One region of the Lysinibacillus sp. NPDC086135 genome, then DNA from elsewhere that is predicted to be linked to it. Evidence: riboswitches for the same ligand, from Rfam matches in the RefSeq annotation. Region 1 holds a riboswitch; the other holds the start of a gene.
The links. A riboswitch is a leader RNA that binds a small molecule or an ion and turns the genes downstream of it on or off. The one in region 1 is predicted to bind glycine.

Region 1 (7,701 bases):
CATTGTCAGTTAATAGTTGGAGCTTTTGTTCGAAGGAAAGGGTATTATTTAATTGTAACTCAGCATTTACATAATTTTTCATTTGTTGGTAGCCGTCTTGGTAGCTTATTTCCTGGCATTTTTCTAATGCAGATGGTCCAAATTCTTGAATTAATTGGATTGTCCATTTTAATAATCGATCTTCATCACGTCTCGGGAACGTTAATGATACACCTTTATCTGAGGCCTTATAAACACGCCCGGGTCTACCACCTTTCCCAGTTTTGGCAAAATCAGCTGTAATGATATTTATTTCTGAGAGTTTTGTTAAATGTAGCCGCGCAACATTTGGATGGATGCCAAATTTATCAGCGATATTTTGGACCGTTACAGTTTTCTTCTCTTGCAGTATGTACTCATAAATAGAATATCTAGTTTCATCGGCCAATGTACTAGTAATTTTTAATGGATTGATCATTTGCTTCACCTCTATGTATTTTTTGAATTTTTAGCTGTTCTACCAAGTGTAGGAAAAAAATCATGTTAATTCTATTATATTGCATTATTGAAAAAGATACAGTTCCTTTAGTCATAAATATTAACTTTTTCATAAGATTATGTTCGTAGTTAGTGGAAATTTGTATGTTATCCACATTTTTATAGCAAAAAACATGTTTGACAGGAAAATTTATATCAAATTTTTATTTTAAGAAAAGGGCTTTTCACTTAACAGCTTCCTATCTATACTAGGGAATAACGAATAGAGCGGTCATATTCGAGTGAACCAGAAGAGGGGTGCGAATATGCAAAATTTTGAAACGGTTGTTGAGCAAAAATGTGAGCAACTTTTATTAAAGGCCTATCATTTCGGTGCATCAGATTTATTATTAGTTCCAGAACGTGAACAATATCGTATATATTTTCGAAAATATGATAAGCTGCTCCAAGCTGGTGAATTACCGAACGAGCTTGCAGAGCGAATGATTTCCTATTATAAATTTTTAGCGGCATTAGATATTAGCGAGCGACGCAAACCCCAAAGCGGCTCCTTCCAAAAAGCTATGGAACAAGATCAATATGCCTTTCGTGTTTCTACACTTCCCTCAGTATTTTTAAAAGAAAGCTTAATTGTCCGATTGTTTCTACAAAATCATGCATTCCCACTTACTTCCTTATCCTATTCCAAATATGTAGCAGAAATGTTAATGGAACTAGTGAAACATCAACAAGGACTTTTATGTTTCACAGGTGCAACGGGCTCTGGTAAATCAACATCCTTATATTCTTTAATCCATTACTGTTCGACAGAACTAAATCGACATGTCATTTCATTGGAGGACCCTGTAGAAAATAACCAAGCTAACCTTTTGCAGATTCAAGTAAACGAACGAGCTGGCGTTACATACGCTACAGGACTAAAGGCTATTTTACGCCACTCACCTGACGTCATTATGATAGGTGAAATACGTGATAAAGAGACTGCGAAAATCGCAATCGAGGCAGCTTTAACAGGTCATTTAGTGGTTTCGACAATTCATGCGAAAGATTCGATAAACTGCCTTTATCGATTTATTGACTTAGGCGTTTCAGTGGAAGAACTTCGTCAAACTGTGGTGGGTATTGTTGCTCAAACACTTTTCCAATCACCAATAGTTCAGGAAGAACGCCGTGCATTGTTTGAAATATTAAGCGATGTTCATCTTCAAATGGCTATCAAAGCAATTATGCAAAAAACTAGCTTTGAGTTACCGCATGATTTAACGCTTACAGGGCAAAAAGAACTGATGGAGAATCAAATCTATGCGAATACAAAAGTTTTTTGAAGGAATTCGATTAGATTACAAAAAGGCGACAAAATGGCGAGTAAGGGAGCAAGCTCATTTTTTTAGCCGATTAAGCGTGTTAATGCAGGAAGGTTATTTATTCCCACAAGCTATATCTATTCTATTACCCCATCATATTGAAGCGCATGAAGAAATACAAAAGCTAGTCAATGAAAAACTAAGGCAGGGTGCCGGTGTTTTAGGAGTTTTTGAAGCGTTGCAAATTCCAAAGCAGCATTTAGTAGCTATTACAGTTGCCGAAAACAATGGACATATGATTGAGACCTTAAAAGGTGTGGCAAAGCAAATGGCTTTAAGTGAATCGACGAAGAAAAAATTAATGAAGCTACTCTTATATCCAGTAGTGCTCATTATATTTTTGATGCTGTTGTTTTTAGTGTTTCGCACCATCTTCTTTCCTAATATAGAAAAAATGGTGACAAGTCGAACTACTGGTACAGAGGAGACAAGCATTGCTTTGTCAAAAGTATTATTGCATTTTCCTGATGCTTTAATTGTCGTAGGAATAGCAGTGATTTGTAGTATTTTCTTTTTTCACCTTTATCTCAAACGCCGTCCGATTGCTCACCGGCTAAATATTATCCTGAAAACGCCATTGATTCGGATATATATACGAATGTCTTTGACGAGACAATTTGCTGCTTATTTAGGAAGTCTACTCCAAAGTGGTTTTTCTTTACAGGCAAGTCTACAAATTTTAGAACAACAGCAACTTCAACCGTTTCTACAATATCTGGCACGATGTATAAAGGAGCGTGTTGTTTTTGGTGATACGCTGACACAAGCTGTTCATTTGATGACGGTTTGGCAGATGGATTTCTCAACATTTGTTGAACATGGAGAGCAAAGTGGCTATCTAGGAAAAGAGCTAGTACTGTACAGCGAATTATTGACAGAAAAGCAAGAGCAACTATTGCATAAAATCCTTGCGTTTGTGCAACCTACCTTCTTTATCATTATTGCAATGTGCATAGTTGCTGCATATGTAAGTTTATTATTACCAATATATCATATGATTGAACTAGTATAGGAGGATAATAATGAAACGGATAAAGCAGCAAGCTGGATTTACGTTGATTGAAATGCTCATCGTTTTGCTAATTATTTCGATATTAATTTTAATAACAATCCCTAATGTTACGAAACATTTTGCCACCGTCGATGAGAAGGGCTGTAAAGCGTATATCTCTATGGTGCAAGGCCAGGTAGAGGCGTATCGCGTAGATTTTATGGCTTATCCAACAATTGAAGATCTGGTAGAAAAAGGCTATTTAAAGAAGGATGAAACGACCTGTCCTAATAAAGAAGAGATAATGATCACTAATGATGGAGAGGTACGATTGGCGAAGATTTCTTCTAATAATGGCTCTGGTAACTGATGGATACTATAAAAAGTGAGCGTGGTGTTACATTTGTTGAAATGCTCATTGTATTGTTTATCGTTATGTGTTTATCGGCGATTGTCATAAAGTACTCGGTTAAAGCAGAGGAAACTAGAGAGATTGAGCGATTTTTCACACAAATTCAATTAGATATACAATATATACAAACGTATAGTATGCACAAAAGAGAATACATTTCGATAAAATTTGAGAGCTCATCAAAAAGATATATCATTAAAAAGGATTTTTATACAGAATTATTTGAACGACCTTTTCCAAAAGGGGTTGAGGTCGTACTTTCTTCAGGTTCAATTAACACGATTATATACAATTACAATGGAAACGTCATGACCCCAGGGACTGTTTATTTTAAAACGCCTCAGGGTACTAAAAAGGTTGTGATTACGTTAGGACGAGGGAGATCGAGAGTTGAATGAATCTGGCTATTCATTTGTAGAAACGATTTTATCAATAGTCATTGTTATGTTATTATGCACGACATTAATACCGATCAGCTACATGATGAAGTCGACTCTTTATAACAAGAAGTTAGAAGTTATCGCAGCTGAAACCGCCTATGAAGGCTTAAAGCGTTATCGCTATTTACAGCAAACTGAAGGCACTAATACCGTTGAAAATGTAGATTTCCAATGGTCTATGAATGGACAGGGAATTTGTGTAAGTTTTCAAAATACACGGGAATTACGTAAAAAATGTATACAACTGACAGGTGAAGTCGATGAATGAACGTGGCTATACATTATTAGAAGCCTTATTTCAATTAGTTGTTTTTGTGCTTATTGCACACCTTGTTGTGTTCATTATGCTTTGGTTTGTAGAAATGAAAACAACAGTACTATCTGATGAACAATCGAAGTGGGAGGTTTTTGTTTATGATTTGAATATGTATTTAAATGATATTTCTTCATTTACGATTCGACAAGACCAAAAGAGAATAACCTTCCAGAAAGGAGATACTATTCATAATATTGATTGTTATAGCAATTTAATTCGTGAACAAGTAAATGGTGGTCATGTACCAATGCTAATTGATATTAACAAATGTCAGTTCCAATTTGAAAAAAATATGTTAACAGTAGCTGTAGAACTTCCAAGTGGTATCAAAAAGGAGCGAACTTTCTATGTTCCAGTTATTGAAAAGTGACAGAGGGGCTATATTTTTAATCGCAATTGCATTATTATTTTTTGTAACTACTTTTGTTCTTACGTATTGTATGTCTTATGAGATTCAGTTTCGAACATATAATGACCTAGAAAAGCTGAATATTCGAGCTACGATAAATTTATTAGGACAAATTTTGTCAGACAGTGTAGAATCGTAGTTATAAGAAGGTGATTCGAATGCGAAAAATATATTTAGTTGGTTTTATGGGCTCCGGCAAAAGTGCGTTAGGAAGACGTTTAAGCTATTTGTTAAAGATGCCTTATTATGATATGGATCATGAGATCGTTCGGCAGCAGGGAATGACAATTCCACAGATATTTGAAAAATATGGAGAAGTACGTTTTCGAGAAATAGAAACAGAATTTTTGAAAAATTTCCGAGACGAAGCTTGTATTATTTCAACAGGTGGTGGAGTTGCAATCAATGCTGAAAATCGAAAAATAATGAGACGCAGTGGGCTCGTGTTTTTTTTAGATGCGACATTCGAAGATATATACAAACGAATACAGCATGATCCGAACAGACCAATTGTACAGAGTTCAACGAAAGAGGAGCTAGAGAAGCTGTATCATTACAGAAGAAGATTCTATCGTGAAACTGGACATATACAAGTGTTAACAGAGGGCAGAACACTCCGCCAAATTCTTGAGTATTTAGTATTCCAAGTTAAAAGGTTAAAAGGCGAACGTTGATTAAAATAAATGAATCAAACGTTCGTGTTTTGATATAAATTAAAAAATGATTGCCTTTTCAATGCAATTAATGTTAGGATATAGACAAATAAGTAACTAAATGTTCATTGAATACTAAATAGTACCAAGATGAATCTTGGGCGGATGATTGTGCGGGGAGAGCACGTGTAGACGTCACCGAAGGAGCAAATAACAAAATGTTATGAATCTCTCAGGTAAAAGGACTCGTACAAGACGCAACTCTGGAGAGAGCTGTAGTACTACAGCCACCAAAGGGGAAAGCCGGCTGTTTGGCATTGTAGGTATGCGAGCCAGTCTGGTGTAACTTTCAGGTTTAAGGACAGAGAATCCCGAAAAGGGGTTCGTCTGTCTTTTTTTATGTCTAAATGTTTTGCCTAATGTTGTTAGTTTCTATTCCTTAATTGAATGAACAAACAGGGGAAGCATGATTGCACTTATAAAAAGCAGACGAACTACTACCAGTAAAAAATGTAACTACCATTTAAGGGGGCAAAAATAATGACGAATGAATTAAAGCGTACACCTCTATTTGAAGAATATGCAAAGTATGGTGGTAAAACAATCGACTTTGGCGGATGGGAATTACCAGTACAATTCTCTTCTATTAAAGAAGAGCATGATGCAGTTCGTAATCGTGCTGGCTTATTTGATGTATCACATATGGGTGAAATTTTAGTAACTGGACCTAATTCACTAGATTTTTTACAAAATCTTTTGACAAATGATATTTCAAAAATTGCAGTAGGTCAAGCGCAATATAATGCAATGTGCTATGAAGATGGTGGCGTTGTTGATGATTTATTAACGTATAAATTAGCAGACAATCATTATTTATTGTGCGTAAATGCGGCAAATATTGGAAAAGATTATGATTGGATGATGGAAAACCAACATCAATATGATGTAACGATCGACAATCAATCAGATGCTTATGCACAAATTGCCCTTCAAGGTCCATTAGCAGAAGAAGTTCTTCAAACATTAACAGACACTGATTTAAAAACGATTAAATACTTCCGTTTCCAAGCAGATGTTGAAGTTGCTGGTCATAAAGCATTAGTATCCCGTAGTGGTTACACGGGGGAAGATGGTTTTGAATTATACGGCTCTCCAGAAGATATTAAAGCTTTATGGAACGAAATTTTAGAGGCTGGAAAAGACAAAGGCGTTATCCCAGCAGGTCTAGGATGCCGTGATACACTTCGTTTCGAAGCAGGTCTTCCATTATACGGTCAAGAGCTATCAGCAACAATTTCACCTCTTGAGGCTGGTATTGGTTTTGCTGTGAAGTTAAATAAAGAGGGCTTTAATGGTCATGATGCATTAGCGGCACAAAAAGAAAATGGGCTGTCACGTAAAATTGTTGGCATTGAAATGATTGATAAAGGAATTCCTCGTCATGGCTACAAAGTGTTTAAGGATGGTCAGGAAATCGGTGAAGTGACAACAGGTACACAGCTTCCTTCCTCTAAACGTAATGTTGGTCACGCATTAATTGACAGCCAATTCGCAACTATCGGAACTGAATTGGAAATCGAAATTCGTGGTAAGCACTTAAAAGTAGTAACAGTTGAAACACCGTTTTACAAGCGTTCAAAATAAAAGTTGAAAAGAGGGACCTACATTTATGAAACATCGTTATTTACCAATGACGGAGCAAGATAAACAAGAAATGTTAGACGTAATCGGTGTATCCTCAGTTGATGAGTTATTTGGGGATATTCCAGAAAAAGTACGTTTTAAAGGCCTATATGATATTAAAGAAGCGAAATCTGAATCAGCTTTATTAAAAGAATTAACGGCAATGGCTGCGAAAAATAAAGATACAAATGCTAACGTATCGTTTTTAGGTGCTGGCGTATACAACCACTACAAACCGGTTATCGTGGATCATGTTATTTCTCGTTCAGAGTTTTACACAGCGTATACTCCATATCAACCTGAAATTTCACAAGGGGAATTACAAGCAATTTTCGAATTCCAAACGATGATTGCAGAGCTTACAGGTATGGATCTTGCAAACTCTTCTATGTACGATGGAGGAACAGCATTAGCGGAAGCAGGTATGCTTGCAGCTGGACATACACGCCGTAAGAAAATTTTAGTATCGGAAACGGTTCACCCTGAGTATCGTGATGTCGTTGCTACATATGCATACGGTCAATCTATTGAAATTGTTACTGTTCCACAAAAAGATGGTGTGACAGATGTAGAAGCTTTAAAGGAATTAATGGATGACAATACGGCAGCTGTTATTGCACAATATCCAAACTTCTTTGGTCAAATAGAGGACTTACAAGTAATTGGCGATATTGCACATGAGGCAAAAAGTTTATTTGTTGTATCTTCAAACCCACTTGCACTAGGAATTTTAACACCACCTGGTAAACTAGGGGCTGATATTTGTGTAGGGGACGCACAGGTCTTCGGTATTTCTGAAGCATTCGGTGGTCCACACTGTGGTTTCTTTGCAGTAACAACGAAGCTAATGCGTAAAGTTCCAGGTCGTCTTGTTGGTGAAACAGTAGACGGTGAAGGACGTCGTGGTTATGTTTTAACATTACAAGCACGTGAACAACATATTCGTCGTGATAAAG
Region 2 (7,701 bases), on a different contig from region 1:
ATAGCCGTATCAAAACCACCTAAGCCTTCGATACCTTTATAGTTAACAATACCTTGATACATCGCTTCCTCTTGGAATGAAAGAGGCTTAAAGTTTAATTTTTCTTTTGCTAGACGAATAATTGTTTTATCCGTTGTATTTTCGATTAGGTATCGTAGAATACGTGGATTTTGCATTTTTGAAATAATAAATTCCACGATATCAGGATGCCAATCTGCCAGCATAATCATTTGTGCCCCACGCTTTTTGTTACAAAAAAATATTTTAAAATACTTTTCCGATGTGGTCATTTCTGCCACATTCTTATGCTTTCACATAAGATCAGACTATATCATCAAAGAAGGGTTTGATTTTTTCATATTTTCTATTGAGTTGTAAGGAACCATGACCGTATAACTTTCGAACAATCTTTAACACATCAGCTTTTCGATAAATGAATAAGTCAACGCATCCTTGTTTTGGGTAAACTTTATGGATGGTTAAAGCTAGTTGTTGATTATGCAAAAATTGGAGTAATGATAAAAGCATTTGACAATTACCTGTAAATCCTATTCTCCCACGCTTGGAAAAATGGCCATCTGCATCAAAAAACCCTCTTAAATAAGCCCATTGCAAATCCTCATTTTTAAAATCAATCCAACTTTCAAAACCTGTTTTTCGAGGTGTAATACCCAACCTCATTAAATCATTGCACATTTCTGTTGAATTAATTGTTAAAGAGTATTTGTTTTGTTCATTCGGTGCATAGCGTTGACGGAATTTAATCGCTTCTTGCATAGATAATTCTTTTGCGATATCTTCAAGTAGTTGCCGGTCCTGTTCAGCAAGTGATAAAATAATCCGCTTCGATTTACCACGATCATTTATAGTACCATCACCTGTAATATAACCTACTAAATAAGCCTTATTTGCAGTATCAATATTTTTAAAATAGTGTTCATCATAATGATACTTCTTATTTTTCAGCTTTCCTGCTTGACCAGGCTTTCTTGCTTTAAAAAGATCTAGCTCTTTATTCCATCTAAAGATTGTTCCTCTTCCAATGTTAAGTGTTTTTGCAATATCAACTTGGCTCATACCATTTTCATGCAACTCAATAATTCCTTTAATCAATCGTTCTTTGTCTCGCGCCTCGTAAGGACGTCTCCGTACATTACGATTTACTTCTTCCATGCTTCCACCTCCGATGTGGTTCAAAGTTTAGGAAGGTTCAATAGTCGTTGAACGTTCAACTACGTTTCCATAGATGCTTCGCTGCTGATTGCCCAATCTTTTCTTTTTTCAAGCATTCACGCCTAACTTCACAGTTTACGTTGTAGCAAGAAAAGCTCTCAGGGTGTTCCAGCAATTCACGAGATTTTAATCCCGCCGTTTTCGGTTAACGGGAACCACCTTGTTCGACAAGATGAGTCAGCTTCGCAATATCATCTAACCATGAAACGGAACCGGATGATTTACCATTTACACCACGTGCTAAAGTGTTACGTGGACGCAATGTCGAACCATTCGTCCCTACACCACCACCGCGGCTCATAATTTCCATTACTTGCTTACGATGATCACTGATTCCTTCACGTGAATCTGCTACAAATGGCATTACGTAACAGTTGAAGAACGTTACATCTGTTTCAGATCCTGCTCCATAAATAACTCGTCCAGCTGGAATGAATTTTAATGATACTAACTGCTCATAAAACTTCTCAAACCATTCTTGGCGTTTCTCTGGTGTTTTTTCAACAGCAGCAAGTCCTGTTGCATTTCGTTTTGCGATTTGTTCATAAAATATTTCAAGAGGCTTTTCTAGCACGTCAATTGAACGTGTAATCACACCCGTCTCTTGCTCTTTCGGATCATCTAAAGCACTACGGTAATCTTCCTCAATCAAAATTTCTGCTGTTTTCGTAGACATATCAAGCTTTTGAATTGTCCCTAAACCACGTGCAGGGAATTTCGGATCTGACTTCACTGTTAATACGACAAAATCACCGGCTTTTAACGTTTTCTTCTCCGTATCCTTAAACGAGTAGCGATCGATCATTACAAGTCTTGATACACCTTTATGCGTAATGTGCATATCAGGTGTTACAGGATGAACCTGTGGAAATTGTTCAATGTCTTTGTTTAACTGTTTAAATTTGTTTACTTCGGGTTGATGATTTGTGAGTACCATCGTTTTGCCTCCCTTATTCTCTACCTTACAAAATAAATACACAATATCATGTGTCGCTAAACACTACATATTGTGTATATTTCTTTAATTAAGATACTATATATAGTTTTTCAATTCAACTCTTGCAATTTCGAATAGAACCCGAACTGCTTGTTATTACAAGGATTGAACGATAAAAAAATATTTTTCTTATACCATTTTTTATTTTTTGAAGTTCCAATCATCACATGCATATTTTTTTTCTTCTAGTGCATGTACATATTCTAATTGCTCCTCAGAAAGTGTAAATGGTTTTAAATCAATTTGCAACGATTTTGCAAAACCATCTCTAAATGCTGTCACACATTGTTCTATTGTCACTGGTTCTTTAACAAGGTTATTGATAGCAACAGCCTTCTCTGGCATCTTTCTACGCATACGGTCCTTCGCCTCTTCACTTGAAAAATTGAAGACAGACAATAATTTTTCTTGATCTAAATCAAGTAAAATAGCTCCATGCTGTAAAATAACACCTTTTTGACGTGTTTGTGCACTACCAGCTACTTTTTTACCTTCCACGACAAGCTCATACCAACTTGGCGCATCAAAGCAAACTGCGCTTTTTGGTTTCTTTAAGTCTGCTCTTTGTTCTTCTGTATCAGGTACACTAAAATAAGCATCCATACCTAGATTATGAAAACCTTGCAATATACCTTCACTTAACACTCTATATGCCTCTGTCACTGTTTCAGGCATATTTGGATAGCTTTCTGATACAATGACGCTATATGTCAATTCATGTTCATGTAAAACAGCTCTACCACCTGTTGGACGACGAACAAAGCCTAGTCCTTGTTCTCGTACCGCTTCTAGATTAATATCTCTGTTTGCTTGCTGAAAATAGCCAATCGAAAGTGTTGCTGGCTCCCACTCATAAAAACGAATGACTGGTGGAATTAAACCTTCACTATGCCAATCAAGTAATGCTTCATCTAACGCCATATTAAAAGAAGGGCTACATTTCCCTGAATTTAGAAAATACCAAGTTGTCATATTTTCATCTCCTACAAATATTTAATTGAACATTAGCAACGTGTACAAAAATAAGTCTCATCACCATAACGTGGGCGTTCCGGCTGGTCGCTTTGTTGCTGCCGCTTCGCTTTCGCACAGTTAAAACATTTGTTGCTGTCGCTTCGCTTCAGCACAGAAAACATCCGCTTCGCTGTAGGATCTCATCTGTGACGCTATGATCCTCAAGGAGTCCCCCTGCCTTCACTCCAATCAACCTGAATATGGCATACGTTTTAACAAATGTCATCCTACTCTAGGTGATGATTAAAAAACAATACTTCTCAAAATTTTGACACTCTGCGTTTAGTTCTATTTTTTATTGAAGTAATCGTCCACCCTAGTCTATGAATGTAGTGGGATGATTCCACTAATAACATCCAGAAATTTAGATAGATTAATTCTAGCCACAATGTAATTTATTTTATCAAACTCATTGGACTATCGCTAGCGCATCTTTTATAATAATAAAGAAGATAGAAAGGGGTAAGAAATTTTGTTGAACATACTTATCACAATCGGTGTTATTTTAGTAGTTGTAATTGCTTATATCGGCATTAATGCCCTACGACTAAAAAAAGCCGTAACAAACCTAACACAAGAACAATTTATTGAAGGCTATCGTAAAGCACAGCTTATTGACGTACGTGAACAAAAAGAATTTGATGCTGGTCACATCCTTGGTGCACGCAATGTTCCTTCGACTACTCTACGTCAACGTCACAAAGAAATTCGCCCAGATTTACCAGTATATTTATACTGTCAAAATACAGGCCGTAGCTCACGTGCTGCTCTATTTCTTAAAAAACGTGGCTACAACCAAATTTACCAACTTCAAGGCGGCTTCCGTACTTGGACAGGTAAAGTAAAGTCCAAAAAACAAAATTAACAAATCAATAAGACATTAGTGACTAATATAAATACATCTACTCATGAAACAAAGTAAATTTATTTGTATTTACCTATATCAATTTTGTTTTAAACAAAATGTAAACCATCTCAGATGACTATGAGATGGTTTCTTTTTGCAAAAAATTCTGAGTTTCTACTATATTATATATATTGTTTAACGTCTGACAAGTTAGTTCTACAGAAAAGGATAAAACAACGTGAGGTAATATACTCATTACATTCACATTCCCATCATCAACATGTGGTTGATTTTTTCGTTCCGACTCAGCCCTTTCCTAGGGGCGTCCGATGACCCGCTAATCCTCAAGAAGTCGCTTTAGTCTCCTCTCCAATCGACTTATAAAATGTCATTCATAATTTTCGTAGATGCGCCACTTTATACTACGAATTAAATAGTATCCTTAAATTAACGTATGTCTAAAAATACTATTTTTCGTAAAGTATTTACCTAGATGAACTCCATTCTTCTTTTTTTCTGAAAATGTTTGAAATTTACCCTTGAATAATTAACTAGGCACTGATAGGATTTATAATATCTTAAAATAATGTCATACAGACATACAATATAAGCTATGAATGCTATGGATAACACTATAGCAGGAGCAGTTCTGGAGAGAGCGCATTTTGCGTCGCCGAAGGGTTCACTATCTCAGGCAAAAGGACAGAGGAGTAATATTAACTTTCAACACGAAAGCTATACCATACGAATGTTTTTCTGTATTTACATACAACATCCGTAATCGGTATTTGTTATTCTGTCGTTTACGAGACTAGTGTCATTACTAGTCTCTTTTTTATTTTCCAGTCATAGTTTTTACGTATCTTTGAGGGGGATCAACGTGGAACAACAACAATTAAAACGTGAATTAAAAAATCGCCATGTGCAGCTCATAGCGATCGGTGGAACAATCGGTACTGGTTTATTTTTAGGTTCAGGTAAAGCCATTGCTTTAGCGGGACCTTCCATCATCTTTGCCTATCTCATTGTCGGAACCGCCTTATTTTTTGTTATGCGGGCATTAGGTGAATTATTATTATCGAATGCTGGCTATACATCATTTACCGATTTTGCATCCGAATACATAGGTCCTTTGGCAGGTTACATCACTGGCTGGACATACTGGTTCTGCTGGATCATGACCGCTATGGCAGATATTATTGCAGTCGGCGTTTATACACATTATTGGTTTGATATACCTCAATGGGTGCCTGCAATCGGGTGTTTAGTACTGTTACTAATTTTGAATTTGTTAACTGTAAAACTATTTGGCGAACTAGAATTTTGGTTTGCCCTTATAAAAGTCATCACCATTGTGGCACTGATTGTTATTGGCCTAATCATGTTATTTACAGGCTTTCAAACAAGCTCTGGCACAGTGACAGTTGAAAATCTTTGGACAAATGGCGGTTTATTCCCGAACGGCCTATACGGTTTCCTAATGGCATTCCAAATGGTTGTTTTCGCCTTTGTTGGTGTCGAATTAGTAGGAGTTTCTGCTGCAGAAACGGCCAACCCTAAAAAAAATATTCCTTCTGCCATTAATAAAATTCCATTACGCATTTTATTATTCTACGTAGGAGCGTTATTTGTTATTTTATGCATTAATCCTTGGTATGAAATGTCTGCATCAAGTAGCCCATTTGTACAAGTATTTACACTAGCTGGTATTCCAATTGCTGCAGGTATTATTAATTTTGTCGTTCTTACATCTGCTGCTTCAGCAGGTAATAGTGGTTTATTTTCTACTAGCCGCATGCTTTTTAATCTTGGAAACAACAAGCAAGCTTCGCCAAAGTTTGCAAAGCTCAATAAAAACAGTGTGCCAAGTAACGCACTCGTTGTTTCTGCAATTGTAGTTTCCGCTGGTGCATTACTAAGTAAATTAATGCCTGAAAATGCCTTTAGTGTTGTGACAACGATTAGTGCTATTTGCTTTATATGGGTGTGGAGTATTATATTAATCTCTCATATCATTTATAAACGTAAAAATCGCGCACTTCATGAAGCATCGATTTTCAAGGCACCTTTTACTCCGTTCGTGAACTATTTAGTACTTGCCTTCTTTGCATTTTTATTAGTAGTCATGTTCATTTCAGAGGCAACACGTACCGCATTACTATTAACACCAATTTGGTTTATTCTACTAATGATTATTTATAAAATGAAAAGAAAGTAATTTTTTCATTGCAAATTAACAATATAATCAACATCATAAAAAAGATGACTCCATTTATGAAGTCATCTTTTTGAATGGATTAAAAAATATTCATATTCCACTCGGTAGCAATATGCTTTAGTAAATGCACTCCAGCTACACTGTTCCCGATGTCATCAATTGCTGGTCCGTAAATGCCAATACCACAGCCAGTAGGAAAAGGTGAATCTAAGCCCGCGTGACTTGGCACTGCCGCTAAAATTGCTCCAGAGACACCACTTTTTGCAGGTAACCCGATAAATGCTGCAAATTTACCAGAAGCATTATACATCCCGCAAGTAACCATCAACGCCTTCGCTAATTTTGCTACTTGTTTAGGAAATAGCTGTGTTTTTAATAAAGGATGATAACCATCATTGGCAATGACTAAACCAATCATCGCTAAATCTGAAACATTTACTTCAATAGCACATTGTTTCAAATAAACCTCTAATGCTTCTTCTACAGGACAGTCTAAAAAGCCAGAATCCATTAAATAATAGGCTAATGAACGGTTTCGATTGGCAGTTTGCCACTCAGATTGATAGACCTCTTCATTAACCTTTAATTCCTTGCCAACGATTTGTTCTAAAAATTGAAGGATTTTCGAAACCTTCTCTTGTGGAGAACTACCGTCAAGCATAGAGGATACTGTAATCGCTCCTGCATTAATCATTGGATTAAAAGGTTTTCCAGGCTGATGGCTTTCTAGTCGAATAATGGAATTGAAGGTGTCACCTGTAGGTTCAACATCTACTCGTTCTAAAACATAAGGTAATCCCCGTTCCATACACGCTAATATAAATGTAATGACTTTTGAAACACTTTGCAGCGTAAATAGTTCAGTTGTGTCTCCAGCTTTCATTTCCTCATTATTAGTACCGATAATCGAAATCGCTAATTGATTTGGCTCTTTTTCCGCTAAAGCGGGAATATAGCTTGCGCATTGTCCCTCTTTCGTATAAGGACGAAACTGTTTCACCCATTCTGCCGCAAGGTGATTATGATGATTGATATGATCTGTCGGCATTTTGTGATCTCCTTTCAAAAAAACGGCATTTTTACGCCATAACTACTCAATAAATACACTTTACTAAGAAAAAACTTAATAATAGGCAAAAACAGAGTCTCCATAGTTTACCCTACGAAGACTCTATTTGGTATAACTTTTTAAATACTTTTTAAAGTTTTGTATACTTAGCCTTCTGGAATCAGCAAATCATAAGTCTCCTCATTCAGACGTTCCTTCTTCTTCAATATGTGCTGGATTTCAATTTAATCAACAGCAGTCTATTTCATAAGTTTGCATTTCTCAATCAAGTATTTGTTTTTGCATCGCATCATACAGTGTTTTATTTGGAATAAAATATGACG

Region 2: another riboswitch for glycine. It lies ahead of ACIPKN_RS12775 (amino acid permease); the one in region 1 lies ahead of gcvT (glycine cleavage system aminomethyltransferase GcvT).

The regions. Positions count from the first base shown of each region.
Region 1 covers NZ_JBIVCA010000008.1:53,422-61,122, reverse strand. The annotation lists gene ACIPKN_RS12025 (helix-turn-helix transcriptional regulator) at 1-457, opposite strand, end outside; gene comGA (competence type IV pilus ATPase ComGA) at 783-1,802, shown strand; gene comGB (competence type IV pilus assembly protein ComGB) at 1,780-2,853, shown strand; gene comGC (competence type IV pilus major pilin ComGC) at 2,864-3,202, shown strand; gene comGD (competence type IV pilus minor pilin ComGD) at 3,202-3,642, shown strand; gene ACIPKN_RS12000 (hypothetical protein) at 3,635-3,952, shown strand; gene comGF (competence type IV pilus minor pilin ComGF) at 3,945-4,370, shown strand; gene ACIPKN_RS11990 (shikimate kinase) at 4,568-5,083, shown strand; glycine riboswitch at 5,228-5,320, shown strand; gene gcvT (glycine cleavage system aminomethyltransferase GcvT) at 5,603-6,706, shown strand; gene gcvPA (aminomethyl-transferring glycine dehydrogenase subunit GcvPA) at 6,732-7,701, shown strand, end outside.
Region 2 covers NZ_JBIVCA010000009.1:6,976-14,676, reverse strand. The annotation lists partial or broken gene ACIPKN_RS12800 (vitamin B12-dependent ribonucleotide reductase) at 1-245, opposite strand, end outside; gene ACIPKN_RS12795 (helix-turn-helix domain-containing protein) at 322-1,173, opposite strand; partial or broken gene ACIPKN_RS12790 (ribonucleotide reductase N-terminal alpha domain-containing protein) at 1,382-2,170, opposite strand; gene ACIPKN_RS12785 (lipoate--protein ligase family protein) at 2,372-3,202, opposite strand; gene ACIPKN_RS12780 (rhodanese-like domain-containing protein) at 3,720-4,109, shown strand; glycine riboswitch at 4,731-4,807, shown strand; gene ACIPKN_RS12775 (amino acid permease) at 4,972-6,309, shown strand; gene ACIPKN_RS12770 (glutaminase) at 6,389-7,357, opposite strand.